DNA from 3 places in the Exiguobacterium sp. s168 genome. Region 3 is predicted to be linked to each of the others. Evidence: riboswitches for the same ligand, from Rfam matches in the RefSeq annotation. Region 3 holds a riboswitch; each other region holds the start of a gene.

Region 1 (9,891 bases), on a different contig from region 3:
CTACCGAAACCTCGAACGATTCTTTTTGAGATTGCGCCTCGAGCTTGGTGGTTAAAATAGCAACCACGTGTTATGGTGATGAGCCAAAATTATGGAGTAATGCAAATGTTTCGTTTTGATGACGAAAGACCTGTTTCCCTTAGGAATCGTTGACTTCCGAAATAAAATTCATCTATTCTTAATGAGATTGAAAAAAACTGATAATATATTTTTCCGTTTTTTTTTTTCTTGCGAGGACGAATGAAGCAGACGAGAGGGGAAGTTTATCTATTATGAAACGTATTATTATTCGTGCAGGTATGACACCATTCGAACAGTTCGATGCTCCTTATTTGATGAAACATAATTCCATTGGAGGAAACGTTGGAAATCTTATCTATCAATACAGTATCTTTCGTACGTTGATGACAGAAGGTACGACGATTACACCTGACTATTACTATTACGACGAAGAACGGGCAGACGAAATCAATGCCAACTTTGATCTTTATGTCATTCCGTTAGCGGACGCATTCCGAAAAGAATTCGTACCGACGTTACGGAAATATACACGTCTCATCAAAAAATTAAAGATTCCAGTCGTCGTCATCGGTGTAGGATTACGTGCACCGTTTGAACCAGACTTAGATGGTGGATTCCCATTCGATGAAGATGTTAAAGCATTCGTCAGTGCCGTTCTCGAGCGCTCAAGCATGCTTGGTCTTCGCGGAGAGATCACATCGAAATACTTAACACGTCTTGGTTTCCGCGAAGGGATCGATCATCGTGTCATTGGATGTCCTTCGATGTACGCGTTTGGTCGCGACTTGCACATCCGTGAAACGAACATCACACCTGAGTCGATGATTACGGTCAACTCGTCACGTTTGGCTCCACAAAACGTCCTTGATTTCATTACACGCGGAATGGAAGAATACCCGAATCATTACTTCATTCCCCAGTGGATGAAGGAACTGAAGTTAACGTACACAGGAACGCACCCGATCGCAGATCTTTCAGTGACGAACTATCCGGTGAAGATGTCGGATCCTGCTTATATGAATGATCGGGTCCGTTTCTTCTTGAACGCACAGACATGGTTCGATTTCATCGGACAAGCAGACCTTAGTTTTGGTGCGCGCTTGCACGGAAACATCACAGCGACGCTTGCGGGTACGCCGAGTATCCTCATTCCAAAAGATGCACGGATGCGCGAATTGACGGAATACCATCAATTGACGCACATTTGGGCGAACGACATCAAAGCGGATACACAATTATCCGACATCGTAGCCAACGCTGACTTCCAAAGTCCAGCACGTGTTCAAGCGCGTAACTTCGACAACTTCGTTGACTTCTTGAACGTGAATGATCTTGAGCATATCTATCAAGAGACGAACTATCCTGAGAATGTACCGTTTGACCGTCAAATGGCGCAAACTGAGTTGCTCCCACCAGTCCAACCGATTTCTGGCGTAAGTCTTGAAGAAGCAGTCGCCCGTTTCGAACGGTTCTTCCCGGAACAAGAGAAGAAGATTGCGGATGCGCAAAAACAAACAAAAGCACAATTAGCTGAAAAAGATAAGAAAATCAAAGCATTGCAGAAACAAACAGGAACGGCTCAAAAGGATCAAGAGATTGCGGCGCTCAAAGCGCAACTGGCTGCCCAAACGAAGAAAATGAAACATCTGCAAGGGACATTGAACCGGAAAGCGGTTCGTGCAGCCTTGAAAACAGCGGATTTATTCGCTAAAAAATAAGACCTCCAAACATTCCGGATCGATACGATGCGGAATGTTTTTTGGATAGAAGTATTCTGAATTGTGTTGACAATTCGAAAAAGACTTGATAGGGTTAGGAACAATTACATACTTATCCAGAGAGGTGGAGGGACTGGCCCTATGAAACCTCAGCAACAGGTCGAAAGATACTGTGCTAATTCCTGCGGGTGCTGCACCCGATCGATAAGATTTCCGAATTGTCGACCTACGCATCCGTGAGGATGCGTTTTTTGTTTGAAATAGGTGGAATGAGGAGGAAACGAATTCATGAAAACGAGTGGGGCTTTTCGACGCAAGATGGAATCACGTCATCTGATTATGCTGTCGTTAGGTGGTGTCATTGGAACAGGATTGTTTTTAAGTACAGGTTATACGTTAGAACAAGCAGGACGGGTCGGGACGATTTTGTCGTATTTGATTGGGGCAGTCGTCGTCTACTTAGTTATGTTAAGTCTCGGTGAACTCGCCGTGCACATGCCGGAAACCGGTTCATTTCATAAATACGCAACGAATTACATCGGACCCGGTACCGGTTACACAGTCGCCTGGCTCTACTGGCTGACGTGGACGGTCGCCCTTGGTTCAGAATTCACGGCAGCAGGTATTTTGATGCAACGTTGGTTCCCGTCGATTCCGGTGTGGGTGTTCAGCGCCTTATTCGCTGCGATGATCCTTGGTATCAACGTCTTGAAGGTCCGCGTGTTCGCTGAAGTCGAGTTTTGGTTTTCAGCGATTAAGGTCGTGACGATCATTGCTTTCATTTTACTTGGTGCGGGAGCCATCGTCGGCTTCATTCCACTGCAAGATGGTAGTCCGGCTCCATTCTTTTCTTCGTTAACCGAAGGCGGGTTGTTCCCAAATGGCGCTTTCGTCATCTTCATGACGATGCTTGCCGTGAACTTTGCTTACTCGGGAACGGAACTGATCGGTGTAGCAGCAGGTGAAGCAGTCGATCCGAAACGGACGATTCCGCTTGCGATCCGGACGACGATTTTACGACTGGTTCTCTTTTTCGTCGGTACGATCATCGTGTTAGCCGTCTTGTTGCCAACGGAAGGGAAAGGCGTACTCGAAAGTCCGTTCGTCGCCGTGTTTGAACGAATCGGAATTCCTTACGCAGCAGACGTGATGAACTTCGTCATTTTGACAGCGATCTTGTCGGCAGCGAACTCTGGACTTTACGCCGCCTCTCGGATGCTCTGGTCGCTTGCGAACGAACGCATGATTCCACGCTTCTTCGCCCAGGTGACGCCAAATGGGGTGCCACTACGAGCCGTATTGTTCAGCATGCTTGGCGGAGGACTTGCCTTGCTGTCTAGCATCTATGCAGCAGGAAGTGTCTATATTGCGCTCGTCTCGATTTCCGGTCTCGCTGTCGTCGTCGTTTGGATGAGTATCAGCGTTGCCCAGTATCGCTTCCGGAAACAATTTCTCCGCGAAGGGCATACGGTCGACGAATTGGTCTATCGCACACCACTCTTTCCATTCGTCCCGATCGTTGCTTTCGTCGTTTGTTTGATTTCCCTGATTGGTATCGGATTTGATCCGACCCAACGCATTGCCTTGTACTGTGGTATTCCATTCATCGTGATCTGTTATGTCGTTCATGCGTTCACGAATTCTTCTCAGAAACGGAGTGTTGAAGATGTCCCGAATCAAAAATCCAGTTGATCAACGATTACAGGAAGTTCCCTTTCTCATTTTAGATGGTGCCCTTGCAACCGAACTTGAACAGAAGGGATTCGACCTGAACGACCCGCTTTGGTCAGCACGTCTCTTAATCGAAGCACCGGAACAGATCGAACACGTCCATCGTGACTACTTTGAAGTAGGTGCCGATGTTGCCATCACTTCAAGCTATCAAGCAAGTATTGAAGGATTCAAGCAACGTCATATTACGACAGAAGAAGCACAGGCGCTGATTCGACAAACAGTCACCTTGGCGCAAAATGCACGCTCGCGTAGCGGAAAGAGTGACGCATTAATCGCGGGATCAGTGGGTCCTTATGGTGCCTACTTAGCAGATGGCTCTGAGTATCGCGGTCATTACGTGGTGTCAGCAGATGTGCTAGAAGCCTTTCACAGACCACGTATCGAAGCGTTGATTGAAGCAGGAGCGGATCTGCTGGCATTCGAGACGATTCCGTCGCTCGAGGAAGCGGTCGTGTTGTTCCGGATACTTGAAGCGTACCCAGAAGTGTCTGCTTGGCTGACGTTCTCGCTTCAAGATGCGACACATATCAGTGAAGGAACGGCACTTGCGACGTGTATTGAGACGGTTGGACAACACCCGCAACTGGCAGCAATCGGTGCAAATTGTTTTCCGGCATCTTACGCGACTGACTTTATCCGTCACGTCAAGGCGTTGACGGACGTGCCAATAATCGTCTATCCGAACTCTGGTGAGGTCTATGATCCGGTCGCAAAAACATGGTCGGGTACGAATCAGTGTACGTCGTTCCAAACCGTCGCGAAGACATGGTATGAGGCAGGGGCACGATTGATCGGTGGTTGTTGCCGAACGTCACCTGAACACATCGCACAAATTCGTTCGGTTTGTCAGGTTACTCATACATCATGAATAATGACGAAAAAACGGACGCGAAATCGATTGATTTCGCATCCGTTTTTTTAATGGTGTGATTCCGTTATCGTTCGCGCAAGGCACGATTAAATTGTTGGAGCAGGCGTCCAAAATCTTCGGCATCATCCGATGGCCAGTCCATCAGGAGACGTTCGATGCTCGCGAGGCGCGCTGTCCGGTAAATCGTGAGCTCTTCTTGTCCTTTATCTGTGATGTGATAGAAGAAGGCACGTCCATCTGTCGGATCTTTTACTTTTTCAACGAGTTGCTTCTGATCGAGTGCCGCAGCTTGGCGACTGACGGTCGAGACATCAAGCTGAAGTTCACGGGCAAGTGTTTTAACACCGACCTTACCGGAATCCGCTAATTGTCGCAGTAACAGGTAGGAAGCACGATCCAAATTACGATTGTCTGCCGTCGCTGTCGTCAAGCGCCGGATCAGGATCGCTAACTCCAATTCAATGGTTTCGAGTGCTTGTTGAGACATCGGGTATCTCCCCTTTCAAAAAAGTCTCTCTGTCCCTCATGATTACCCAATGTGGATAAGCTGTCAATCCGAAAAGCAGGAGGCTTGACAGAGTTGTAGTTGTATTATACAATCATTTTTGTTCTTTTAATTGTATCATACAACTTTTTATATGAGAAACGAACGACAAAGGAGAATTCAGATGAAAGCTAATGAGTCGATGAAACAAGAAGTCATCACGGTAAACGATACAGATCTGATTCGGACGGTCATCGAACGATTCATTCAGTCTGATATTAGCGGCGTTCCTGTCATCAATGCTGAGCAAGAAGTCGTCGGATATATCAGTGACGGAGATATCATGCGCGCGATCGGAAAACACAAGGACATCATCGTCGATACATTCTTATATGTAGATGTCATCAAAGGAGACGAAGAAGATTATGAAGACCGGATTCGTCATATCTTGAACCGACCTGTCATGGAACTGGCACGCCGGAAAGTCGTAACAGCGGACGCTGACACCGAAATGGAAGAGATTGCGGCGACACTTGGCGCAAAACGGATCAAAAAGCTTCCAATCCTTAAAGCAGGACGTCTTGTTGGGATTATTAGTCGAGGCGACGTCATTCGCCATTCGTTTAAACAGTTCATGTAACACATTCAATAGAAAGAAGGGACACTATGGCACTTGCTGAAAAAACAACGACGCTTGAGCCGGAAACGGTATTAGCAGAAAGCAAACATGGATTATTCCATCAACCGGTTGCTGTCTGGGCAGTCTTTTTCGCCAGTATTACAGCATTCATGGGAATGGGGCTCGTCAATCCTGTCTTACCGACGATTGCCGAGAATTTAGAAGCGTCAAAAAGTGAAGTAACGCTCTTATTTACAAGTTATAACGCCGTCATGGCATTCGCGATGTTAATTACAGGCGCGATCTCATCACGGATTGGTCAAAAAGGAACATTGATGCTCGGGATTGCCGTCATCGCAATCGTTGCTGGTTTTGCTTCGCAAGCAGACAGCATTTGGACGCTCGTCGCGTTACGCGGGGGATGGGGACTTGGGAACGCTTTGTTCGTCGCAACAGCACTCGCTGCGATCGTTTCGCTATCATCAGGCGGAACAGCAAAAGCGATCATTTTATATGAAGCAGCCGTTGGTCTCGGGATTTCGATTGGACCATTGTTAGGTGGAACGCTCGGTTCGATCACATGGCGCGCTCCATTCATGGGTGTTGCGACAATCATGGTCATCGCATTCCTCGTCTTGCTCTTCTTGATGCCAAAACCAGCAGCATCTGTCGCACCGAAACAGAAGTTATCATTAAAAGCACCGTTTCAAGCGATGAAGCATCGTTCACTCTTGACGCTCGGGATCGTGGCGGCACTTTATAACGTTGGGTTCTTTACGATCATGGCCTATGCACCATTCGTCATGAAACTACCAGCGCAAGGACTCGGATTCGTTTTCCTCGGTTGGGGAATGTTGCTTGCGATCACATCGGTCTTAACGGCTCCGAAACTGAAACAATGGTTCGGAACAATCAAAGCAATGGTCATGATGTTGATTACATTCGCAATCTTGCTTCTTTTAATGGGGATCTTCACGGAAACGCCAGCCGTCGTCATCGTCTGTGTCATCTTAGCGGGAGCCGTGCTTGGGAATAACAACACGCTCATCACAACAGCTGTCATGGACGCAGCACCTGTCGAACGTTCGACAGCATCTGCGGCATACAGTTTCCTACGTTTTCTCGGGGCAGCCATCGCGCCATTCATGGCCGGTAAATTGGCTGAAATCTTCAACGCAAACCTACCGTTTTATGTCGGAAGTGGCTTTGTCCTCTTATCCGTCATCATCATCGGGGTCAATCTCAAACACATTCGCCATATCGATCGGACGGAAGGCGGACATTAATTTTAAAAAAACAGCCGAAGCGAATCTGCTTCGGCTGTTTTTGATTGAAATCAAGAAGGGTACCTGTCTCTTAACGTGCGGATCGAGTGCTCGATCATTTCCCGAAGTACGTCTAAATCGATGTCAGTCAGTCGTTTTACGTAGAGGCAGGATTTACCGCGTCGATACGTACCGAGACGGGCAAGTAGTCGTTCTGAGACTTCGTCTTCACCAAGCGCGAGATAAAGGACGAGATTCGTCTTGCGCGGAGAAAAGCCAACATAAAAGCTGTCGCCCTCGCGACCAGAGGCATAGCGATAATGGTAGGAACCAAAACCAATCAAGGATGAACCCCAAAGGACGGCTTCGTATTTCGTGACATCTTCGAAGAACTGACGTAATGTGATACCATCTGCTTGACGTAGTGGCGGTTCGACTAGTGCCAGAAAGACATCAACGGACTGTTCGGTAGGACCTGTCTTTGGCGTATCAGACATAAGCAGACTCCTTTCGGATTAAGACGATACCAGTTACTTTTACTTTCGAGAAGTGCTAGTAAATATCCTGTGGCTCAGAGGTGGAAATCGAATGAAGCATCGCATCGTGTTTCGAGGAGAAGAAAGCAGTGTATCATGGGACATCTTACACGTCTATCCAACACAAGAAGAACTAACGATTCAGATGAAGGGACAAGATAGTGAACACAACATTTCAGTTTCATTTGACGAATATGATCTGTTCATCCGTGCCTTTGCTCGCGTCCATGAGTCGTTACACGGTGAAGTCGTATTCGAGCAGGGCGTGATTCGTCTCCGTTTACGATATGACCGGCTTGGTCGTGTTTTCATCAGTTGGTCTGACGGACGAACAAGTCAAGAGTTTCGTAGTGATCAAAGTTATTTAAGTGAGGCGTTGGCACAGCTTGGTGTGTACTAAACTAAACACAGTAAAAGTAAAAGGAACGACTTTAGGTATTCCACCCGAAAGTCGTTCCTTTTTTATTTAAAGCGATGGAAGTGATTGATGTAATGGTGTGTTGATCAAGTTGAAGCAAAACGCAATCGTTTGTTCATACTCGGACAACGGAATCGACTCATCGACTTGATGCGCGAGACGAAAATCATGGAAAGAAGCAATCGCAATCGGAAATGCTTTTTTCGCTTGGCTGAACATCGCACCATCCGTTCCACCTGGGATCGCGATTTTTCGTGGTATCACGCCGCTGACCTGTTCCATCGTATCTGCGACCTGTTGTAAGAAAGGCGCTTGTTCATCGGTTTCACGGGAAGGAATATCCTTAATGACGGTCACGCTCATGTCAAAGTCGGGATCTTCTACAACAAGTCGACGCTCAATATCCGTAAAGGCAGCAAGTACGTCCGCTCGACCGAATCCAGGAATCGTCCGGATATCCATATAGAACGAAGCCTGACTCGGAACGACGTTTGGTCCTTCACCTCCTGAAATCGAGGTGATCGACGCCACGACCGGACCGAGTGCCGAGTGATGATTCGCCGTGATCGAGAAGCGTTCCGACTTCACTTCCTGGATGACGCGATATACGTCATCAATCGCATTACGTCCCAGTTGCGGGGCAGAGCTGTGTGCACTTTTCCCACGGCATGTTACTTCTATCCCGACAACCCCTTTTTGTGCATAACCGATCATCCCACTCGTCGGTTCTGTGATCAGTAGAGCATCTAAATCATCCGCATGCCCTTGTTCGGTCAAATGACGAGCTCCTGTCATGCCATTTTCTTCATCGGATGTAATCAGAAGTTTGACGGTGTTCGGACGGTTTTGACGTTCCTTGTATTGAATGAGCGCTTGCACCATCGCCATGACACCTGATTTCATATCTGAAGCCCCACGACCATAAATGCGTCCGTCTTCGATTTCACCACCGTATGGATCTTTCGTCCAGCCGTCTCCTTGGACAGGAACCGTATCGAGATGACCAGATAATCCGAGTACAGCAGGACGTGAAAACTCCTCGCTCGCAGGAACGATCGCGACGAGACAGATTCGTTTTGGTGAGACTTCAATCCATTCTGTCGAGATCTGATAATCAACCAGTACATCGTACACATAACGTGCGACGACTTCTTCTCCGTCCATTGGGTTGACGCTTGGAATTTGAAGACACCGTTGTAAGTAAGTAATTGCTGTTTGCATAAGTATTTCCCCCTTTACCTATCCTGTACCCTGATAAAAATACTTCAGGGAGGTAAACGAATTCGTAAAATAATTTACGGGGCTGAACGTCTTGAGATAAAAGAAAACGGTGCAACCAGAGGGTTACACCGTACCTTGCTCATTCACTTTTTTCTGCTTCGTCTTTCCATTTCGAATCGATTAACATCTCTCCCGGCCATGTATAAGCCATGATACCGCCGTCTGCTGTGATGTCCTCACCTGTGACATATGAGCTGTCGTCAGAAGCAAGGAAGAGGGCGACCGTTGCCATCTCGCGTGGTTTACCGAGTCGTCCGAGTGGTGTGATCCAAGCGTTCGCATCGCGGAACTGTTTACCTTGCTCTTTTTCTTTTTCACCAACAAGTGTATCGATGAGTGGTGTTTCGATTGTTCCTGGCGACAACGAATTGACACGAATGCCATGACGCGCATAATCGATTGCCATCGCGCGTGTGAAGTTCGCAATCCCGCCTTTCGCTGCGTTATAACCGGACCGGTTCAAGTCAGCTGCACGACCAGACATCGATGATGTATTGATGATTGAACCACCGTTATCAAGCATGAGTGGAATCAAGAATTTACTGACGAGGAATGTACCGCGCAAGTCGACCGCGATGATCCGATCGAAGAGATCGATGGGATACTCATGGACTTTCCCGCCTTGTTCATCGATTCCGGCATTATTGAAGAGGACGTCGACCGTACCGTATGTCTCTTTGATGTGCTTCGCAAGTTGCTCGACACTCTCGACGTCTGAGACGTCAACATGGACGGCTTCCGCTTTTCCACCGTGTTGTGTAATCTGTTCTACTGTTTGTTGTGCTTTTTCAAATGAGACATCGGCACAGATGACCGTTGCTCCCTGTTCTGCGAAGACAAGCGCGGTCGCTTGTCCAATCCCTGTTGCCGAGCCGGTAATGACAGCTACTTTTTGATCGAGTCTACCCATTGCTAAATCCCTCCCAAGTCATATCATTCACCTT
Region 2 (9,891 bases), on a different contig from region 3:
TTCATCGGTCTTGAAATGGCAGAAAACCTCGTCGAACGTGGGGCGCACGTCACCCTCGTCGAGATGGCAGATCAAGTCATGGCTCCGGTCGACCCAGAAATGGCAGCAATCGTTCATGAACATCTTCGTGCGAAAGGCGTCGAGTTGATTCTAGAAGATGGCGTCGCTCGTTTTGAAGAGGCAGGTCGCCGCATCGTCCTGACAAGTGGACGCGTGATCGAAACCGAGATGAACATCCTATCGATTGGTGTTGCACCGGAGAGCACGCTCGCAGCAGATGCTGGTTTAACGCTTGGCATCAAACAGACGATTCAAGTCGACGATCAACTGCGGACATCCGATCCATCAATCTTTGCGATTGGCGACGCGATTGAAGTCAAAGATTATATCACGAAGGAAGCGACACACGTCCCGCTCGCATGGCCAGCAAACCGTCAAGGACGCCTCGTTGCTGACATCATCGCTGGACGCGACGTCCGTTACAGCGGCACGCTCGGAACAGCGGTCGCAAAAGTCTTTGACTTGACGGTCGCTTCGACTGGTAACAACGAAAAACGGTTACGCCAGCTCGGTCTACGTTATGAAGCGGTTCATCTCCATCCGGGATCGCATGCGGGGTATTACCCAGGAGCGAGTCCGATTTCGATGAAGCTGTTGTTTGATCCGATCGAAGGAACGATTTACGGCGCACAGGCAATCGGTATGACAGGTGTTGAGAAACGAATCGATGTTCTCGCGACAGCGATCAAAGGTGGATTGACAGTGCTTGATCTACCAGATCTTGAACTATCATATGCACCGCCATATAGTTCAGCGAAGGATCCGGTCAACATGGCAGGGTATATCGCGTCGAACATCGTGCTTGGTGACAGTAAGAACGTTCATTGGCACGAAATCGATGAAATTGTCGCCAACGGCGGTCTGTTACTTGATGTCCGTGAACCATCGGAAAACGAGTTAGGTTCGATTCCGGGATCGGTCAATATCTCGTTACCAACGTTACGTGAGAAGTTGGATGATCTGCCGAAGAATCAAACGATCTATGTGACGTGCCAAGTCGGATTACGTGGATATGTCGCGAGTCAACTATTGCAACAACACGGTTATGATGTGAAAAACTTAAGTGGTGGCTACAAAACATGGTCGGTCGTGCATCGTGATCAAGAAGCGCGAAGCCAGGCGAAGGAGGAGACAGCTGTGACGGTAACGAAACGTGAGCCAACAACGAAGACTGCACCGGAACAAGTGACGCTGCTCGATACGTGCGGTTTACAGTGCCCAGGTCCAATCTTAGAGCTGAAAACAAAAATCGATCAGATGACGGATGGCGAGCAAATTTTCGTCAAGGCGTCAGACCCAGGATTCTTGCCAGACGTTCAAGCATGGGCGAAAAAACTAGGTCACACGATCCATTCAGCGGAGATGAATCAGGGAGTCGTTGAGGTCATGCTTGAAAAAGGGCAAGGAGAGACATCGGCTACAACTCCGATTCAAGTCAATCCAGCGGATGATGCGACGATGGTCGTCTTCAGTGGTGATCTCGATAAAGCACTTGCGTCTTTCGTCATCGCGCAAGGTGCACAAGCGATGGGGAAACAAGTGACGATGTTCTTTACGTTCTGGGGCTTGAACATCATTCGAAAACCAGACGCACCGGCAGTTGAAAAAGCTGGTATTGAACGGATGATGGGCATGATGATGCCAAAGCATGCTGGGGAGTTACCGCTCTCGAACATGAACATGGCAGGAGCCGGTCAAAAAATGATGAAAAAAGTCATGAAGGACAAACAAGTCGATGCGCTAGAGACGATGATGGCAAAAGCACAAGCAGCGGGTGTCCGCATGATCGCTTGTACGATGTCGATGGACATCATGGGCATCAAGAAAGAGGAATTACTGGATGATATCGATTACGGTGGTGTCGCAAGTTACCTTGGTGCAACGGATGGTGCTAACCTGAACTTGTTCATCTAATTCAAAAATGCTTGTTAAAAACGTGTTAAACCTGACATCTGATGTGAGGTTTAACACGTTTTTTGTAGTCTGCGGTATAGATGAGTTTGATTTTTCAAAAAAAATTGCGTATGATAATTCACATGTGAAAAAAGTTTACATCTAAAAAGAGAAACTATGTGGTGGAAGTGGAGGGAATCGGATGGAGAAGCAGGTAATGGATGTAGTCAGTAGAATCAGTGACGTGTTATGGACAAACGTACTGATCATCTTACTCGTCGGATTAGGCATTTATTTTACATTCCGGATGCGGTTCGTTCAATTCCGGATGATACCGGAGATGTTACGCTTACTGTTCCAAGGAACGGATAAAGGGAAAGACGGCGTGTCGCCATTCCAAGCATTTGCGATCAGTACGGCAGCACGTGTCGGTACTGGTAATATCGCAGGTGTCGCGACAGCGATTGCACTTGGTGGACCAGGAGCGGTCTTCTGGATGTGGTTGATCGCCTTGATCGGATCGGCATCGGCATTCGTCGAGAGTACACTCGCGCAGATCTACAAGGTGCGAGATGATAAGGCATGGCGTGGGGGCCCTGCCTATTATATGGAGAAAGCACTCGGTCAACGTTGGTTAGGGATCTTATTCAGTATCTTGATTACGATCTCATTCGGATTTGTTTTCAATTCCGTTCAATCGAATACGATCTCGCTTTCACTTCAAAATCAATACGGCTTTGATAAGACCTGGATTACGGTCGGACTTGTCGTGCTGACGGCACTCGTCATCTTTGGTGGCGTCCGTAGCATCGCAACTGTCGCGTCGTTCCTCGTACCGATCATGGCAGGTGGTTACATCCTGATCGCGCTCTATATCATGGCGACGAATCTTGAAGTACTGCCAAGTATTTTTAAATTGATCTTCCAAGAAGGTCTATTCGAATTCAAGACGCTCGCAGGTGGTGCAGTAGGTGCAGCACTCTTGAACGGGATTCGCCGTGGTTTGTTCTCAAACGAAGCCGGTATGGGTTCGGCACCGAACGCAGCGGCAACAGCGGAAGTCTCTCACCCAGTCAAACAAGGATTGATTCAATCGTTTGCGGTCTTCGTTGATACATTGATGGTCTGTTCAGCGACAGCGATGATCGTTCTTGTCAGTGGAGTGGCAACAAAAGATGCTAGTGGTCAACCGGTAGCTGGGATCGACTTAGCACAAGGTGCCCTCGCATCACAAGTTGGATCACTCGCGACAGGATTCATGGTCGTCGCGATTTTCCTCTTTGCCTTTAGTTCCGTCGTCGGAAACTACTACTACGGTGAATCGAACATTAACTTCATCCGTGAAAATAAACAAGTCTTGATGGCATATCGTGTGCTCGTTCTCGTCATGATCGTCTTCGGTTCACTCGTTGAATCGGCGAACCTCGTGTGGGCTTTAGCAGATATCTTCATGGGGCTGATGGCGATCGTTAACTTGTACGCGATCTTCCGTCTTTCAAAAATCGCGAAACTGGCGCTCGAAGATTATGTCGGGCAACGAAAAGCTGGAAAAGAGCCACGATTCTATGCGGACTCGATTCCGAACTTGCCAGGGAAAGATACGCTTGAAGCATGGCAAGAATCAGAAAAAGACGAAAAAGCGATCTAAGGAAAGGGAGTCAGAGAAATCTGGCTCTTTTTTTGTATAGAACGAATTTAAAAAGGGAATACAGAGTACAGAAGGGAGGGGGAGAATGGAAAACGTACATTTCGTCCGCGTCACGGATGCGGTCTGGGAGTCGTTCGGAAACGATCCCCACATCATCATGGACTGGATTTTATTCATTCATGAGACACAACCCGATCATGAACAATTATTTGCTCTCGAACAGACGAATGCCATCTATCATTTGATGAATCAAATCGATATCTATATTGATCAAGACACACATTACAACCTGGGACGAGCCATCGTTGGCGAAGAGTTGATTGTCAATGAGGAGAAAGCGGCGATCGTCGGCATTCTTCCCTTGCCACTCCTCATCATCTCGGCTGAGGTGATGCGGAATTTTGATCAACGGGCATTCGCTTCGATTCATGATGAAGCCGGAACACCGGGCGAATTCGAGGATGTCTGGGAACAGTTCGCCGATTTACGCGCCTATTTTCAAAAGGCAGAAGAAGCGGAAGATACGATTTTAATTTATTATGTCTGATCAGCTAAAATCATAAAAAAGAGACCCGCTTCCAAGTCGTAGACTGGAAACGGGTCTCTCGTCGTTCAGATGAATCAAGACGACTTCATATGGAAGACGTTCTCTTTTACGTGAATCGTCAGATTAAAAATCGATTTCGTCCGGATCCGGTCCGAGGCGGACATCCGTTGCCAGACGGTCAATTTTCTCAAGATCATCGGCATCGAGTTGGAAATCAAAGACGTCGAAGTTTTCCGCAATGCGTTCTGGTGTAACGGATTTTGGAAGAGCGACGATGCCGTTGTCGAGATGCCAACGTAAGACGACTTGTGAAGGTGTCTTGCCGTGCTTCTCTGCGATTTCCTTGAAGTCGTTGATTTCGAGGAATTTCCCTTGCATGAGTGGGCTCCATGCTTCGACTTGGATGTTGTGATCTTGCAAGTATTCATGCAGTTCATGTTGTGGTAATTGTGGATGCAACTCGACTTGGTTGATCATTGGTGCCATCAAGCCCTCTTCTGCCAATGTATCGAGGTGATGTTCTTTGAAGTTCGAGACACCGATCGCTTTGATCTTGCCTGCTTCATACAGTTCAACCATTGCTTTCCACGCTTCGATATAGCCTTCGACCGGCCAGTGGATGAGATAAAGGTCAAGATAATCTGTTTCGAGACGTTCGAGCGATTCTGCGAATGCTTCCTTCGTCCGACCGGCACGAATATCATCGTTCCAGACTTTTGACGTTAAGAAGAGATCCTCACGTTTCACGCCGCTTTCCTTGATTCCTTTTGCGACACCGCGCTCGTTTTTGTAGACAGCAGCCGTATCGATATGACGATAGCCGACGCGTAATGCTTCAGCGACAGCAGCAGGTGCTTCTGTCTCTTCATCTACTTGCCAGACACCGAATCCGATTTGGGGAATCGTAATACCGTTTGAAAGTTTTGCGTATTGCATGTGTTACTCCTCCTCATAAAACGTAGTTTAGATTTGCTCGTTTAGTTTAGCATGAACGAACGAAGACGTCCGTTTCCATGCTCATAGAGGAATGAAATAAGGTAAAATAGAAAAGAATCATGAGATTTAATCGTGTGTTAAAAGAGGGGGGAGAAAAGATGGCTCAAAAGAATAAAAAGTTATCCAAATGTACTTGGTTTAGTATTGGCGCCTTGTTAGTAACGCAGGCAGTGGGTCTATTTCTTAGTGCGCGAAAATCAGGACGTAATCCATGGGTTTGGGGAGGCGCTGGACTGGTTCAATTCCCCCTTCCGGCAATTGCTTATTTAATCTTAGAACGACAAGCGAAGCATAAAAAATAATAAAACAGGTCCAATCGTCGACGCGATTGGACCTGTTTTATGGTTACGAAGAAATTTTTTCTTGCTTCGTCGCTGTCTTCTTCATGCGTGGCAATCCGAAGAAAATGGCGATTGATCCACAGATGAAGAGGAGGAATGGATAGAACAGATACGGAATCAGTTCAGGAGAAGCCGTTTTCGTCAATTCTGCTGCAATCAATAGTTGTGCTCCATACGGAATGATGCCTTGAATCCCACAAGAGAAGATATCAAGAATACTCGCTGATTTCTTGCGATCGACTTCATACGTATCGGCGATTTCAGCTGCCAGTGGTCCAGCGACGAGAATCGAGATCGTATTGTTTGCTGTCGCAAGATTCGTTGCACTGACGAGTGCCGCCATACTGAATTCGGCACCGCGACGCTGTGAAATCTTGCGTGTCAGCGTCTCTTTTAAGAAGGCGATTCCACCGTTGAACGTAATCAAGCTGACGAGACCACCCATGAGGAGCGTCAAAATGGAGATTTCCGCCATGCCCATCATTCCTTCAGACATCGAGAGAACGAAGCCACTCAAGCCGAAGCTACCATCAATCATACCGATGATGCCGGTGAGTAACGTACCACCGATGAGGACAAGGATGACATTGACGCCAAATAGTGCAAGGACGATGACAGCGAGATATGGGATTAACTTATAGAACTCGAATGCTTTTGCTTCGACGACGTCACCAGAACCGGAAACGAATGCAAGCAGGATGACCGTTAAAATAGCAGCCGGTAGAACAATCATGAAGTTCGTTCGGAATTTATCACGCATATTCGTTTTTTGTGTCCGAACGGCAGCAATCGTCGTATCCGAGATGAACGACAAGTTATCGCCGAACATCGATCCACCAACGACAGCAGCCGCTGCGATCGCAACGTTGATGCCTGTTGCTTCATGAATACCGAAGGCGATCGGCGCGAGTGCAGCAATCGTTCCAGTCGATGTTCCCATTGCCATCGAGATGAAGGCGGCAATGACGAACAGACCACTCATCAGGAGTGATGGAGGTAGGAACGTCAAAGCAGCATTGACGGTCGCATCGATGGCACCGATTGCTTCTGCCGTTCCAGAAAACGTACCGGCTAATAAGAAGATGAAGACCATGATCATGATATCGGGATTTCCGGCACCCGTTGCAATTCGTTCAACCGTTTGATTGATGGATCCTTTCGTCGTGATTGCAGCAAAGATCAAAGCGATCAATGCAGCGATAAGGATCGGGAATTTGTAAAAGTCGCCATAGAAGATCCCGGCTCCGATGAAGAGGACCAAGAATACGACGAGGGGAAGCAGTGCCCATTTGTTAGGCGTGATGGTTTCATTCATTGTTGACACCTCGTTTCTCAAAGATACAAAAAAAGACCCCTTCGCAAGAAAGAAGGAGGTCTTTATGAAATAAAGACGCTCTTCTTATCTCTCAAGCTTTCGCTTGCTGGATTTGGCACAGTACGAATCAAATCGTCCGCTGCCGAAACATCATTGGGCCAGTCCCTCCGTTTCTCGCGATAAAAAGAAGTCATTCAATTGTTGTAAAACACGTTTCTTACCGTACCGCATTGAGTAACGCGTGTCAACTGTACTTTACTGAAGTGCTTGTTTCAACGTTTGGACGTTTTCTTCCATCAACTTGAAATAAGAACTGTTTTGTTGTGCTTTCGTGACCGACTCTAGGTTATGAATCGTCACGGATTCAGCTCCGATTTCTTTTTGGATGACACGTGCGACCTTAGGTGAGACCGTCTCTTCGAACGCGACGTATTTCAAATCATGCATCCGTGCTTCTTTCACTAAAGCAGCCAGTTGCTTTTGTGACGGTTCATCGGAAGGAGAGATTCCCGCAATCGGTAGTTGCGTGAAACCATATCGTTCTGCGAGGTAACCGTATGCGGCATGTGTGACGAGAAGTTCTTTTTTCGATCCATCAGCAACCACTTGTTTGAATTGTTCGTCCAATTCATCTGCTTGCTGATCGAACGCTTTTAAGTTTTTCTCGAATGTTGCTTTGTCTTTTGGTACTTCTTTTGATAAGGCAGTTGTAATCGAGCGTGCCATTGCTTTCGCGTTGACAGGATCGAGCCAGACGTGTGGATCGTATTTTCCATGGTCATGACCCTCTTCTTCATGCGCGTGTTCATCCGTTGCATGATCATCGTGCCCTTCTTCTTCGTGGGCATGTTCGTCTTCTGTATGCCCCTCTTCTTCATGTGCATGAAGTGTAGCATCAGATTCTAGTAAGTTGACATCTTTACTCGTCTCAATGAAGCGGACGTCTGTACCCTTTAGGCTCTCTTGAATTTTTTTCGAATACGGCTCGAGCGTCGTACCGGTTAAGAGGAACAAGTCGCCCTTAGCAATCTCAGTGAGTTGTTTTGATGTTGGTTCGTAAGAATGGGGATCCGCTCCAGGTGGTACAATCATTTTGACATTGACTTGATCGCCACCAATTTCGCGGGCGATAGCAGCCGTCGCAAACGTTGATGCGTAGACTTCTGTCTGTTTGCTATCTGAAGTCGATGAATCGGTATTTGATCCGCAAGCCGCGAGGACGCTTGCACTCGCGAAGGCAACTGTTAAAGCGGGAATGATTTTTTTCATTATATGATACCTCCATTATTAAAACGTAACTATTCCGATTTGGACTTTCTCACTATAGCGGAACGCCGATGAAGCGTCAAGTACGAATACCAAGACGTTCGACTTCTTTTAAAACGGGGTAAAAGGATAATAAAGTGAAGAAACTGGCACGTCTTTTGGAGGTGATCAAGTGAAACGTGAAACTGCATGGCTAATGGGGGGAGCTGCATTATTGACGACAGCAGCAGCGGGAGCGAGCATCTGGAACAATTACGGTGCATTACTTCGGTGGACCGAACCCGCCTTGCCACTCACAGAAAAACAACTTGCACCGCGGACACTCATCTATAAACAGGTGGGGGACCGCACCTTACAGCTCGATCTCTATTATCCGCTGGGGGAAGGACCGTTTCCAGTTGCCATCTACGCACACGGTGGTGCATTCGTTCGTGGAGAACGGGACGATATGTTCTGCTTTAATCCAATCGTTGACCGCCTACTTGAACTCGGAGTTGCCGTCTGTAGCATCGATTATCGTTTGTTCGAAGAGGGCAGTTATTTTCCGGATAACCTCGAGGATGTACGGGATGCGTTATGTTTTTTGAACAAGGAAGCAGAGGACCTTCGTATCTTAAGAGGACGGATGATGGTATGGGGAGACTCTGCCGGAGCCGCACTCATGTTGACGACGGCACTTGCCCCAACTGCTTTTGTCGGAGAGCGTGATGAACGCCACATGCCATTGATCAGTGGTGTCATCGCTTTATATCCGCCGACGAATTTTTTATTGTTTAATTTCATTCAGACTTGGATCGCCCACATTAAGTTCTATAAGGGTGGACGGGAAGAATGGCGCAAGCTGATGACACACGTCTCACCGGTCACACACCTATCTTCGGATGCCCCACCGATCATGCTCTTGCATGGCAAAAAAGATCCAATCGTTCCCTTTTCGCAAGCACTCCATTTCGTCGAAAAAGGAGCCGATGTCGGAGCTGATGTCCGTTTATTTTCTTTTCCGAACGGTACCCATTCGCTTGCCAGTTTTGCTCAGACGGAAAATCCATTGAAGATCGAGCGATTGCTCGAACGAATTGAACGTTTCACCTGTCAGGTGCTACTGTTGCCACCGCGACAACTTCCGAATGGAAAACATGATACAATCAGTCATATTTCTTAAATGAGGGAGACAGAGACATGACTGAAATTTGTTTAGTGCGGCATGGTCAGACGGATTGGAACTTAAACGAACGGATTCAAGGAAGAGAAGATATACCGTTGAATGCAACAGGAAGAAGACAAGCGGAACTCAGCGCCGCTTATCTAGCGAATGAAAAATGGGATATCTTATTAGCAAGTCCGTTGTCCCGTGCTGTTGAGACAGCGGAAATCATCGGGCGTGCTGTCGGTTTGACGATTACGGCGACAGACGAGCGACTTGTCGAACGCGAATTCGGTGCCGCCTCTGGTGAACCGGTCGCAGCGATTTACGAGGCCGTTCAAGCGAACGATACGACACTTGTGCCAGGTCTCGAAACGGAACAAGCCATCCAGGATCGCGTGTTCGAGGCGCTACAGGAAGTGACACGCATGCATGCGGGCAAACGGATCTTGATCGTCTGTCACTCGCATACGATTAAGGCAGCTTTATCATCGATTGATGCGACGTTCAGTTACCGGACACCTTTGAAAAACGCGTGTGCGAATTATATCCAATATACGGATCACTATACGATTGATCGAATCAACGTAGCGGATCACATCACGGACGAGGTCGAAAAACCTTAAGAGACTGGCGCTTTCGGGTGTTCTGCTAGATACTGCTTGAACGTTTCCTTTGCAA
Region 3 (9,891 bases):
ATAGAATCTCCTTGCTACAATGCGAATATGGAAAATTACTTTAATTCATATCCGATTACTCGGAATTAACTGGTGAGATGGAGGACGACAAGGCATGACAGTACGTTTTATGGATGTTTTCACAGAATGGGCATCGACGTATGACGAGACAGTAACCGGACATGATCCGGAGTATAAAGAGGTTTTTCGTCGATACGATGAGATTTTGAATACAGTAGCGGATAAAGCGCAGTCGCCGGTCATTGAATTCGGAGCAGGCACAGGGAACCTGACACAACGTCTTCTGGCACGTCACGACTCCGTACTCGCCGTCGAACCAAGTCCGGAGATGCGGGCAATCCTGACGGAAAAGATTCCGTCGCTTGCTGTACAAGATGGTCACTTCCTCTCGTTCGAAGCGAAGGAAGCACGCAGTTTCGTTTCGACGTATGCGTTTCATCATCTAACAGATGAGGAAAAGGGAGAAGCAATCGAACTGATGGCATCACATTTACCGGCAGACGGAAAAATCGTCTACGCGGATACGATGTTCGTCTCAGAAGAAGCACGCCAGCAAACGATCCGTGAAGCACGTGCTCAAGGGTTCGACGCGTTAGTGGAAGATCTCGAACGCGAATTCTACCCGTTGATTCCAGTCATGGAAGAATTGTTTACATCACGCGGGTTCACTGTTAAATTTATACAATACAATCACTTCGTCTGGCTCGTAGAAGCCGAGAAAATGGGGGAATAAATCATGGCACTTCAAAAAATGAACGTCGAAAGCTTTAACCTGGATCATACGAAAGTCAAAGCACCCTATATCCGCGTCGCGGGTTATAAAGAAGGTAAAGTCGACCAAGTCGTCAAATACGATATCCGTTTCACGCAACCAAACGTTGAGCAAATGCCGATGCGTGCGATGCACACACTCGAGCACTTACTTGCTGAGAACATCCGCAACTACTCGGATGATGTCATCGATGTCTCGCCGATGGGATGCCAAACAGGTTTCTACATGGCGATGATGAACTTTGACTCGGTCGAAAAAATGAGCGAACTCGTTGAGAAGACGTTGAAAGACGTCCTCGCAGCAGAGGAGATTCCAGCGCAAAACGAAGTCCAATGTGGATTTGCGAGCGCACATGACCTCAAAGGAGCGAAGCACTATGCCGAGAAAATGCTTGCCGGTCGTGATGAATGGGACATCGTCTTCGGATGATCGCGAACAACGTCCGCGACCTCGTCGGAAACACACCACTCTACGAGATCACTTCATTCGATTTGCCTGCTGGTACGCGCATTTTGGCGAAGCTCGAATGGATGAACCCTGGGGGCAGCGTCAAAGACCGCCTTGGCATTCAACTCGTTGATGCAGCAATCGAAAACGGACATGTGACACCAGGCGGTACGATCATTGAGCCGACAGCCGGGAATACCGGCATCGGCTTGGCGCTCGCCGCTAAAAAATACAATCTTCAAGTCATCTGTGTCGTTCCGGAAAAATTCAGTCAGGAAAAACAGACGTTGATGCGGGCACTCGGCGCAACCGTCGTCAACACGCCGACTGAACTCGATATGCAAGGGGCTATCGACCGGGCAAAAGAACTCGGTCAGGAAATTCCGAACAGTTACGTTCCGTTACAATTCGAAAACGAAGAGAACCCAGTCACGTATCAGCGGACACTCGGTCCTGAGCTGATTGCGGACTTGCCGCACATCGACTGGTTCGTTGCCGGTTGTGGTTCAGGTGGTACGTTCGCCGGAACAGCGGACTTCTTAAAACAACGTCTCGGTACAAAAGCAGCGATCGTCGAACCGGAAGGCTCCGTCTTAAATGGTGGTCCAGCCGGTCCGCATAAGACAGAAGGCATTGGAACAGCGAAATGGCCAAGTCTCGTTCCGCGTGAACTCGTCGACGAGATTCATACGATTTCTGACCGCGATGCATTTGACGCGGTTCATACACTCGCTGCTCGCGAAGGATTACTCGTTGGTAGTTCAGCAGGTGCAGCGCTCGTTGCTGCGCTTGATATCGCGAAGCGTCACCCCGGCAGTACGATCGTCACCGTCTTCGCAGACAGTGCCGAACGCTACTTAAGCCAACAAATCTTTGAAAAGGTGGACGAAACTCATGCGTAAGAAGACAGCATTGATTCATGGAGGAACAGGTGTCGACCGGGCAACAGGAGCCGTCACACCTCCGATCTATCAAACAAGCACATACAAGCAGGATAAAATCGGTCAACTTAAGGACGGATACGAATACTCACGGACAGCGAACCCAACACGGACGAGCATCGAACGATTGATTGCGGATCTCGAGGGCGGCGCACGTGGTTTTGCCTTCGGTTCTGGGATGGCAGCGATCCATGCCGTCTTCCACTTGCTTGAGTCTGGCGACCACATCGTCATGACGGATGACGTCTACGGTGGTACGTTCCGCTTGATGCAACGCGTCTTACCAAAGTTCAACATCCAAGTGACATTCGTCGATACGACGGACCTTGCAGCGACGGAAGCAGCGATCCAAGACAACACGAAGATCGTCTACGTCGAAACACCGACGAACCCGTTGTTGAAAGTAACGGACATCGCAGCCATCGCAACGATTGCCAAACGTCACGATCTTAAACTCGTCGTCGACAACACGTTCGCGACTCCATATCATCAACAACCACTCGCGCTTGGTGCAGACATCGTCTTGCACAGTGCAACAAAATACATCGGCGGACACTCGGACGTCGTCGCTGGACTTGTCGTCGTCAAAGATGATGCGCTCGGCGAAGAGCTTCACTTCATCCAAAACTCGACAGGCGGCGTACTTGGACCGCAAGACAGCTTCTTGCTCGTCCGTGGTCTTCGTACACTCGGTATCCGGATGGATGCGATCGAAGAGACAGCACATGATCTCGTTGCGTTCCTACAAGCGCAAGATATTGTCTCAAACATCTTCTACCCGGGACTTGCATCGCATCCTGGTCACGACATCCAAGCGAAACAAGCGACTGGGTTTGGTGGGATGATCAGCTTTGATGTTGGTTCAGCAGCGAATGCAGAAAAACTCGTCGAGGCGACACACTTCTTCACACTTGCTGAGAGTCTTGGTGCCGTCGAGAGTCTGATTTCCGTTCCGGCACGGATGACGCACGCGTCGATCCCAGCAGAGCGTCGGGCAGAACTCGGCATCACAGACGGTCTCGTCCGGATTTCAGTTGGACTTGAAGACGCGGAAGATTTGAAAGAAGACTTAACGCGTGCTTTCACGTTCCTCGAAAAAGTTTCTGAAAAAACTGTTTGACAACAAAAATAACCCCTGCTAATATTCAGAATATATTCTACAAACTTAATACCGAAACTCTTATCGAGAGTGGTGGAGGGACTGGCCCGATGAAACCCGGCAACCGCGGATCTAATCCGAAGTGGTGCTAATTCCAGCAGACAAAAGTCTGGGAGATGAGAGCAAATGGTTTTGTGTACTGAAAAGTGCGCGCGTTTGCTCTAAAACGCGCGCACTTTTTTTATTTTAGGAGGGACAGTTGTGATTCGTTTACAAGACGTAGGAAAGATTTATCGCTCAAAGCGCGGAGCGGTCGAAGCCGTCGCGAATGTCGATCTGACAATCGAGCGCGGTGAAATTTTTGGAATAATCGGTTATTCCGGAGCAGGGAAATCGACCTTGATCCGATTGCTGAATATGCTTGAAGCACCAACGAGTGGTTCGATCCAAATCGATGGTGTTGAGATGACATCACTAAAACCAAAGGAATTACGAGGCGTCCGTAAGAATGTCTCGATGGTCTTCCAACATTTCAACTTATTGTGGTCACGAACAGTTGAAGAGAACATCATGTTCCCACTCGAGCTCGGTGGCTTCCCGAAAGCACACCGCAAGGAACGGGTAGCGGAACTGATCCAACTCGTTGGTTTGGACGGACGCGAAAAAGCCTATCCGTCACAATTATCGGGTGGTCAAAAACAACGTGTCGGTATCGCTCGGGCACTGGCATCGAACCCGGACGTTCTCTTATGTGACGAGGCAACAAGTGCACTCGATCCGAAGACGACGGACTCAATCCTTGAGTTACTCGTTGACATCAATGAAAAACTGAAACTGACGATCGTCTTGATCACACACGAGATGCACGTCATTCAAAAAATCTGTCACCGGGTCGCCGTCATGGAAGCCGGTAAAATCGTCGAGCAAGGACCGGTCGCAGAGGTCTTCCGTCATCCGAAGCAAGCGATGACGAAGGAGTTCGTCAAACAATTGACGTCGCCTTCGGAAAACGAGTTGACGTTCGCGAAACTACGCGAACGGTACCCAACCGGAAAAATCGTTCAGTTGACGTTCGTCGGATCAACAGCGGAAAGCCCGATCCTCGCGGAAGTCATGAAGGATTCACCGGTCCTGTTCAACATCATCGGCGGAAACGTCGGTCAATCACAGGAAGGGGCACTCGGTACACTGTTCATTCAGTTGATCGGGGAAACAGAAGCAACACAAGCGGTCATCACGAAGCTTCAAGCCAGTGATGTTGAAGTGGAGGTGGATCACCGATGATTTCATTCTTTGACAACCTAGATTGGGACATGGTGTGGGAAGCGACAGGCAGTACCGTCTATATGACGGCAATCGCTGGGTTTTCAACATTCGTTCTCGGTTTGATCATTGGTTTACTATTGTATGCGACAAACGAAGAGTTATTGTTCAAGAATCGGGCGTTCTATTCAGTGTTGAGCTTGATCGTCAACGTCTTCCGTTCGATTCCGTTCATCATCTTACTGATCTTATTGATTCCATTTACGACAGCGATCGTCGGTTCGTTCCTCGGACCAACGGCAGCATTACCGGCACTGATTTTCGGTGCTGCACCATTTTACGGTCGGATGGTTGAACTCGCGTTACGTGAAGTCGATAAAGGTGTCATCGAGGCAGCTGAATCGATGGGGGCGACGAAGTTCCAAATCATCTATAAAGTCTTAATCCCGGAAGCGTTGCCTGCCATCGTTTCTGGTATCACGGTCACACTCGTCTCACTTGTCGGTTATACGGCAATGGCCGGAGTAGTCGGCGGAGGTGGACTTGGGGACATGGCCTTTATCGAAGGATTCCAGCGTTCTCAAAACGATGTCATCGTCATTGCGACACTCTTAATCTTAGCGATCGTCTTCGTCATCCAAATCATTGGTGATTTGCTGATCCGTGCGATCGATAAACGTTAATTCGAAACTTAATCATATTGGAGGAATCATTCATGAAAACTTGGAAAAAATTCGTAGGTACTGCTGCTGTATCCGTCTTAGCTATTAGTCTTGCTGCATGTGGCGAAAAATCATCAGGATCAGACAGCGACGACAAAACACTTGTCATCGGTGCTTCAAACGTACCGCACGCTGAGATTCTTCAGCACGTTAAAAAAGAATATGAAGCAAAAGGTTACAAGCTTGAAATCAAGAAGTTCCAAGATTACGTACTTCCGAACAAAGCGCTCGCTTCAAAAGAAATCGATGCGAACTACTTCCAGCACGTACCGTATCTTGAGCAACAAGAGAAAGAAAACAAATCGTATAAGTTCGCGAACGCAGGTGGCGTCCATGTTGAACCACTCGGTATCTACTCGAAGAAATACAAGTCACTCGATAAGTTGCCAAACGGTGCAACGATTCTGACGAGCTCAAACGTCGCGGAACGCGGTCGTGTCTTGACATTCCTTCAAAACGAAGGATTGATTAAGCTCAAAGACGGTAAAACGACAGATGCACAACTCGGTGATATCGCGGAGAACCCGAAGAAACTCAAGTTCAAGACGAACATCGAAGCATCGCTGCTTCCGCAAGCTTACAAAAACAATGAAGGCGACGCCGTTCTTATCAACACGAACTATGCGATCGATAACGGTCTGAACCCGTTGAAAGACGCAATCGCTTCAGAAGATGAGTCGTCACCATACGTCAACATCATCGTTACACGTGACGGCGATGAAAAAGACAAACGTGTCACAGCACTTCTTGATGTTCTGCACGAGAAGAAAAACCAAGATTGGATCCTCGACAAGTACAAAGGTGCAGTCGTTCCAGTCAGTAAATAAGTTCACCGAATCCGGCATCCTTCCTATATAATGGAAGGATGCTTTTCATTTGTCTGAAACAGGGGTTAGGGGGAATCATATGCAACGCATTCGTCAACTGCATCCGTTGACACTCGGGGTCTTGTTTGGAACGTTTTTCTCGCGTCTCGGAACGTTCATCACGATGCCGTTCTTCGCCATCTACATGACGACCGTTTTGAAATTCGATCCGGTCGATGTCGGCTGGGTCCTCAGTATCTCAGCGATCGCCAGTCTCGTCATGAGCTTCATCGGCGGTACATTGTCGGACCGGTATGGTCGCCGGGCGATGATGCTCGCCGGAACGATTGGGTTCGCGATCGTCTTCATTGCGCTGGCACAAGTCGAGACGTTCTGGGCGTTCTTTACGCTCAGTGCCTTGAACGGTGTCTGTCGCTCAATCTTCGAGCCATCCGCTCGTGCCTTGATCAGTGATACGACGGACGAAGCAAACCGATTATTCGTCTTCAATATCCGTTACGCGATGATCAACATCGCAGCAGCGATCGGACCGGGAATCGCTTTACTGCTGAGTGCGGGGAACACGTCCGCGACGTTTTACATCACGGCGTTCGTCTATATCGTGTACGGGGTGATGATCGGTATCTTATTCAAACGCCATCCGATTACCGAGACGCATGGTGGGAAAAAGGTGTCGTTCGGAGCGACGGTTCGTCTGTTGCGGACGGATATCGCCTTTACGCTGGCACTCGCCGGTATCATCTTCGGCGTCTTCGGCTACAGCCAGTTCAACTCGACCTTGCCACAGTTCTTGACGGAGACGTCACTCCTTGAAGGCGGGAAGACACTCTATGCGATCTTGATCACGATCAATGCGATCACCGTCTTGATCGTGCAGTATCCGATCATGAAGTTTGGTGTGAAGACGTCACCGCTCGTCTCGATCACGACCGGGATTGCGACTGTTGCGATTGGACTGTTCGTCATGGGGAATGCAAACACGATCTGGTTGATGATCGTCGCAATGTTCATCTTCACATGCGGGGAAGTCATGATGTTCACGATGACCGACATCTTGACCGATCGGTTTGCCAAACCGGAATTACGGGGCAGTTATTTCGGGGCGATGGGCTTAACATCAATTGGGCAATCTATCGGTCCGATCGCCGGAGGACATTTGTTAAGTTTATATGGAGCGGACCGTCCGTTACCGATTTTCGGGATATTAGCGGGCTTGACATTATTCGGAATACCACTACTCTTACTGTCACAACGGATTCATCGGGGTTCGACGATCGAGGAACTGGAGGAACCGGTGAAACTTTCGAATGATTCTCAACAAAACGCATGATTTTGAGAAAAATCAGCGAGCGATGACGCTTGAATAATACGCCATGTTTCTTTAAGATTAGAATGATACTAAATTAGTAACGCTCGTGTTCTGAATCGTCAGTCACGAAATGAATAGATGGAGGGATTCTAACATGAAGGCTTCACACTTGAAGATTGAAGATCTACACGTCGCGATCGACGGCAAGGAAATCTTGAAAGGCGTCAACTTGGAAATCAAAGGCGGGGAAATCCACGCGGTCATGGGACCAAACGGGACAGGTAAATCAACACTCGCATCAGCATTGATGGGTCACCCATCGTACGAAGTGACATCTGGTTCAGTCACACTCGACGGCGAAGACGTCCTCGACATGGAAGTCGATGAGCGCGCACAAGCAGGTATGTTCCTCGCAATGCAGTACCCAAGCGAAATCAGTGGTGTCACGAACTCCGACTTCCTTCGTTCAGCGATCAACTCGCGCCGCGAAGAAGGCGATGAAATCTCACTCATGAAGTTCATCCGTGAGCTCGATTCACAAATGGGTCTTCTCGAGATGCCTTCAGAAATGGCACACCGTTACCTCAACGAAGGTTTCTCTGGTGGAGAAAAGAAACGTAACGAAATTCTTCAAATGATGATGCTTAAACCAGCGATCGCGATTCTTGATGAAATCGATTCAGGTCTTGATATCGATGCATTGAAAGTCGTTGCAAAAGGTGTCAACGAAATGCGTTCACCTGAATTCGGCTGCTTGATCATCACGCACTATCAACGTCTCTTGAACTATATCGAGCCAGACTTCATCCACATCATGATGGGCGGAAAAATCGTCATGTCTGGTGGTAAAGAACTCGCACACCGTCTCGAAGCAGAAGGTTATGACTGGGTTAAAAAAGAACTCGGCATCGAAGACGTCGAAATCGAAACAAAAGCGTAAGACGAGGGAGGAAGCATGATGACTGTAGAACTGAATCTTGCAGTAAATCGCGAGGCAGTGGCAGAACGTGCGACTCGCTTAGGGGAACCATCTTGGATGGTCGCAAAGCGTCAAGACGCGCTTGATCTTGCCCCAACGCTCGCATTGCCAAAAGTAGAAAAAATCAAGATCGAAGGCTGGAACTTCACAGAAGGTACGACGGAACTTGAAACCGTCACTGGTCTTTCTTCAGATATCGAAGCATTGATCGGCGAAAACCGTGATCACATGCTCGTCACGCGTAACGGACAACTCGTCCACGCGCAAAACAGTGAAGCGGCGAACGGCGTCATCTTCACGACGCTCGAAGACGCATTAAAACAACACCCGGAACTCGTCGAGAAGTACTTCATGACTGAAGGTGTTCAAGTCAACGAAGATCGTCTTGCGGCATTAAACGCAGCACTTCGTAACAGCGGTACGTTCCTTTATGTACCAAAAGGCGTCAAGCTGTCTGTACCGATGCAAGCAATCTACACGCTTGAGCAATCAGGCGCTGCCCTTTACCATCACGCAATCATCGTCGCAGATGCTGACAGCGAATTGACGTATATCGAAAACTTCGTCTCTTACGGTGACGAAGCGCATAACGTCAACGTCGTCACAGAAGTATTCGTCGAAGACAACGCAAAAGTTCTCTTTGGTGGTGTAGATACACTATCTAAGGGTGCCATCACGTATATGAACCGTCGCGGTGTCGTCAAACAAGGCGCGAAGCTCGAATGGGCACTCGGTCACATGAATGACGGTCACACGGTTACAGAAACAAAAACACACCTCGTCGGAAACGATTCGTTCTCAGATACGAAAGCCGTTACGGTCGGTCGTGGAGAGCAAAAACAAAACTTCAACGTCCGTACGGACCATTTCGGCAAAGGATCAGAAGGTTTCATCTTAATCCACGGTGTCCAAAAAGACGCAGCAACATCGATCTTCAACGGAACGTCGATGATCCATCACGGCGCTTCGAAATCAAACGGCGTTCAAACGGAACGTGTCCTCATGTTGTCTGAAAAGGCACGTGGTGATGCGAACCCAATCCTCTTGATCGATGAGGATGACGTCATGGCAGGACACGCGGCATCTGTCGGTCGTGTCGATGAACTACAACTCTACTACTTGATGAGCCGTGGCCTTTCACGGAAGGAAGCAGAACGCCTCGTCGTTCACGGATTCCTCCAGCCAGTCGTCTCGGAACTTGCGATTGACTCGGTGAAAGAACGTCTCGTTCAAGTCATCGAAGGGAAAGTAAACTAATATGGGAATCGATGCATCCATCCGCAATCAGTTTCCGATCCTCGACCAACAGGTCAACGACCGGAAACTCGTCTATCTCGATAGTGCGGCCTCTTCGCAGAAGCCGCTCGTCGTCATCAATGCGATTGACGACTACTATAAGACGATTCATTCGAATGTGCACCGTGGCGTCCATACGCTCGGAACACGAGCGACGGATGCGTACGAAGGTGCGCGTGAGAACGTTCGTCGTTTCATCCAGGCGCAACACCATGAAGAAATTATCTTTACCCGCG

Evidence for each region. Region 3 has a riboswitch for S-adenosylmethionine ahead of KNQ15_RS03610 (methionine ABC transporter ATP-binding protein). Riboswitches for the same ligand answer to the same signal wherever they lie in the genome.
Region 1: another riboswitch for S-adenosylmethionine. It lies ahead of KNQ15_RS08260 (amino acid permease); the one in region 3 lies ahead of KNQ15_RS03610 (methionine ABC transporter ATP-binding protein).
Region 2: another riboswitch for S-adenosylmethionine. It lies ahead of KNQ15_RS14820 (Na+/H+ antiporter NhaC family protein); the one in region 3 lies ahead of KNQ15_RS03610 (methionine ABC transporter ATP-binding protein).

What each region holds. Positions count from the first base shown of each region.
Region 1 covers NZ_JACSNE010000011.1:5-9,895, forward strand. The annotation lists gene KNQ15_RS08255 (polysaccharide pyruvyl transferase family protein) at 273-1,739, shown strand; SAM riboswitch class I at 1,849-1,950, shown strand; gene KNQ15_RS08260 (amino acid permease) at 2,028-3,431, shown strand; gene mmuM (homocysteine S-methyltransferase) at 3,406-4,341, shown strand; gene KNQ15_RS08270 (MarR family winged helix-turn-helix transcriptional regulator) at 4,409-4,831, opposite strand; gene KNQ15_RS08275 (CBS domain-containing protein) at 5,013-5,468, shown strand; gene KNQ15_RS08280 (MFS transporter) at 5,495-6,733, shown strand; gene KNQ15_RS08285 (DUF1801 domain-containing protein) at 6,784-7,209, opposite strand; gene KNQ15_RS08290 (WapI family immunity protein) at 7,301-7,648, shown strand; gene KNQ15_RS08295 (M20 family metallopeptidase) at 7,715-8,887, opposite strand; gene KNQ15_RS08300 (SDR family oxidoreductase) at 9,027-9,857, opposite strand.
Region 2 covers NZ_JACSNE010000032.1:12,744-22,634, reverse strand. The annotation lists gene KNQ15_RS14845 (CoA-disulfide reductase) at 1-1,974, shown strand, start outside; gene KNQ15_RS14840 (alanine/glycine:cation symporter family protein) at 2,156-3,601, shown strand; gene KNQ15_RS14835 (YfbM family protein) at 3,687-4,148, shown strand; gene KNQ15_RS14830 (aldo/keto reductase) at 4,272-5,084, opposite strand; gene KNQ15_RS14825 (hypothetical protein) at 5,243-5,446, shown strand; gene KNQ15_RS14820 (Na+/H+ antiporter NhaC family protein) at 5,490-6,800, opposite strand; SAM riboswitch class I at 6,882-6,986, opposite strand; gene KNQ15_RS14815 (metal ABC transporter solute-binding protein, Zn/Mn family) at 7,056-8,069, opposite strand; gene KNQ15_RS14810 (alpha/beta hydrolase) at 8,239-9,228, shown strand; gene KNQ15_RS14805 (histidine phosphatase family protein) at 9,246-9,836, shown strand; gene KNQ15_RS14800 (YwpF family protein) at 9,833-9,891, opposite strand, start outside.
Region 3 covers NZ_JACSNE010000003.1:171,997-181,887, forward strand. The annotation lists gene KNQ15_RS03590 (class I SAM-dependent methyltransferase) at 95-733, shown strand; gene KNQ15_RS03595 (S-ribosylhomocysteine lyase) at 737-1,201, shown strand; gene KNQ15_RS03600 (PLP-dependent cysteine synthase family protein) at 1,198-2,121, shown strand; gene KNQ15_RS03605 (bifunctional cystathionine gamma-lyase/homocysteine desulfhydrase) at 2,114-3,280, shown strand; SAM riboswitch class I at 3,338-3,442, shown strand; gene KNQ15_RS03610 (methionine ABC transporter ATP-binding protein) at 3,521-4,543, shown strand; gene KNQ15_RS03615 (methionine ABC transporter permease) at 4,540-5,205, shown strand; gene KNQ15_RS03620 (MetQ/NlpA family ABC transporter substrate-binding protein) at 5,238-6,071, shown strand; gene KNQ15_RS03625 (MDR family MFS transporter) at 6,151-7,401, shown strand; gene sufC (Fe-S cluster assembly ATPase SufC) at 7,535-8,320, shown strand; gene sufD (Fe-S cluster assembly protein SufD) at 8,339-9,616, shown strand; gene KNQ15_RS03640 (cysteine desulfurase) at 9,618-9,891, shown strand, end outside.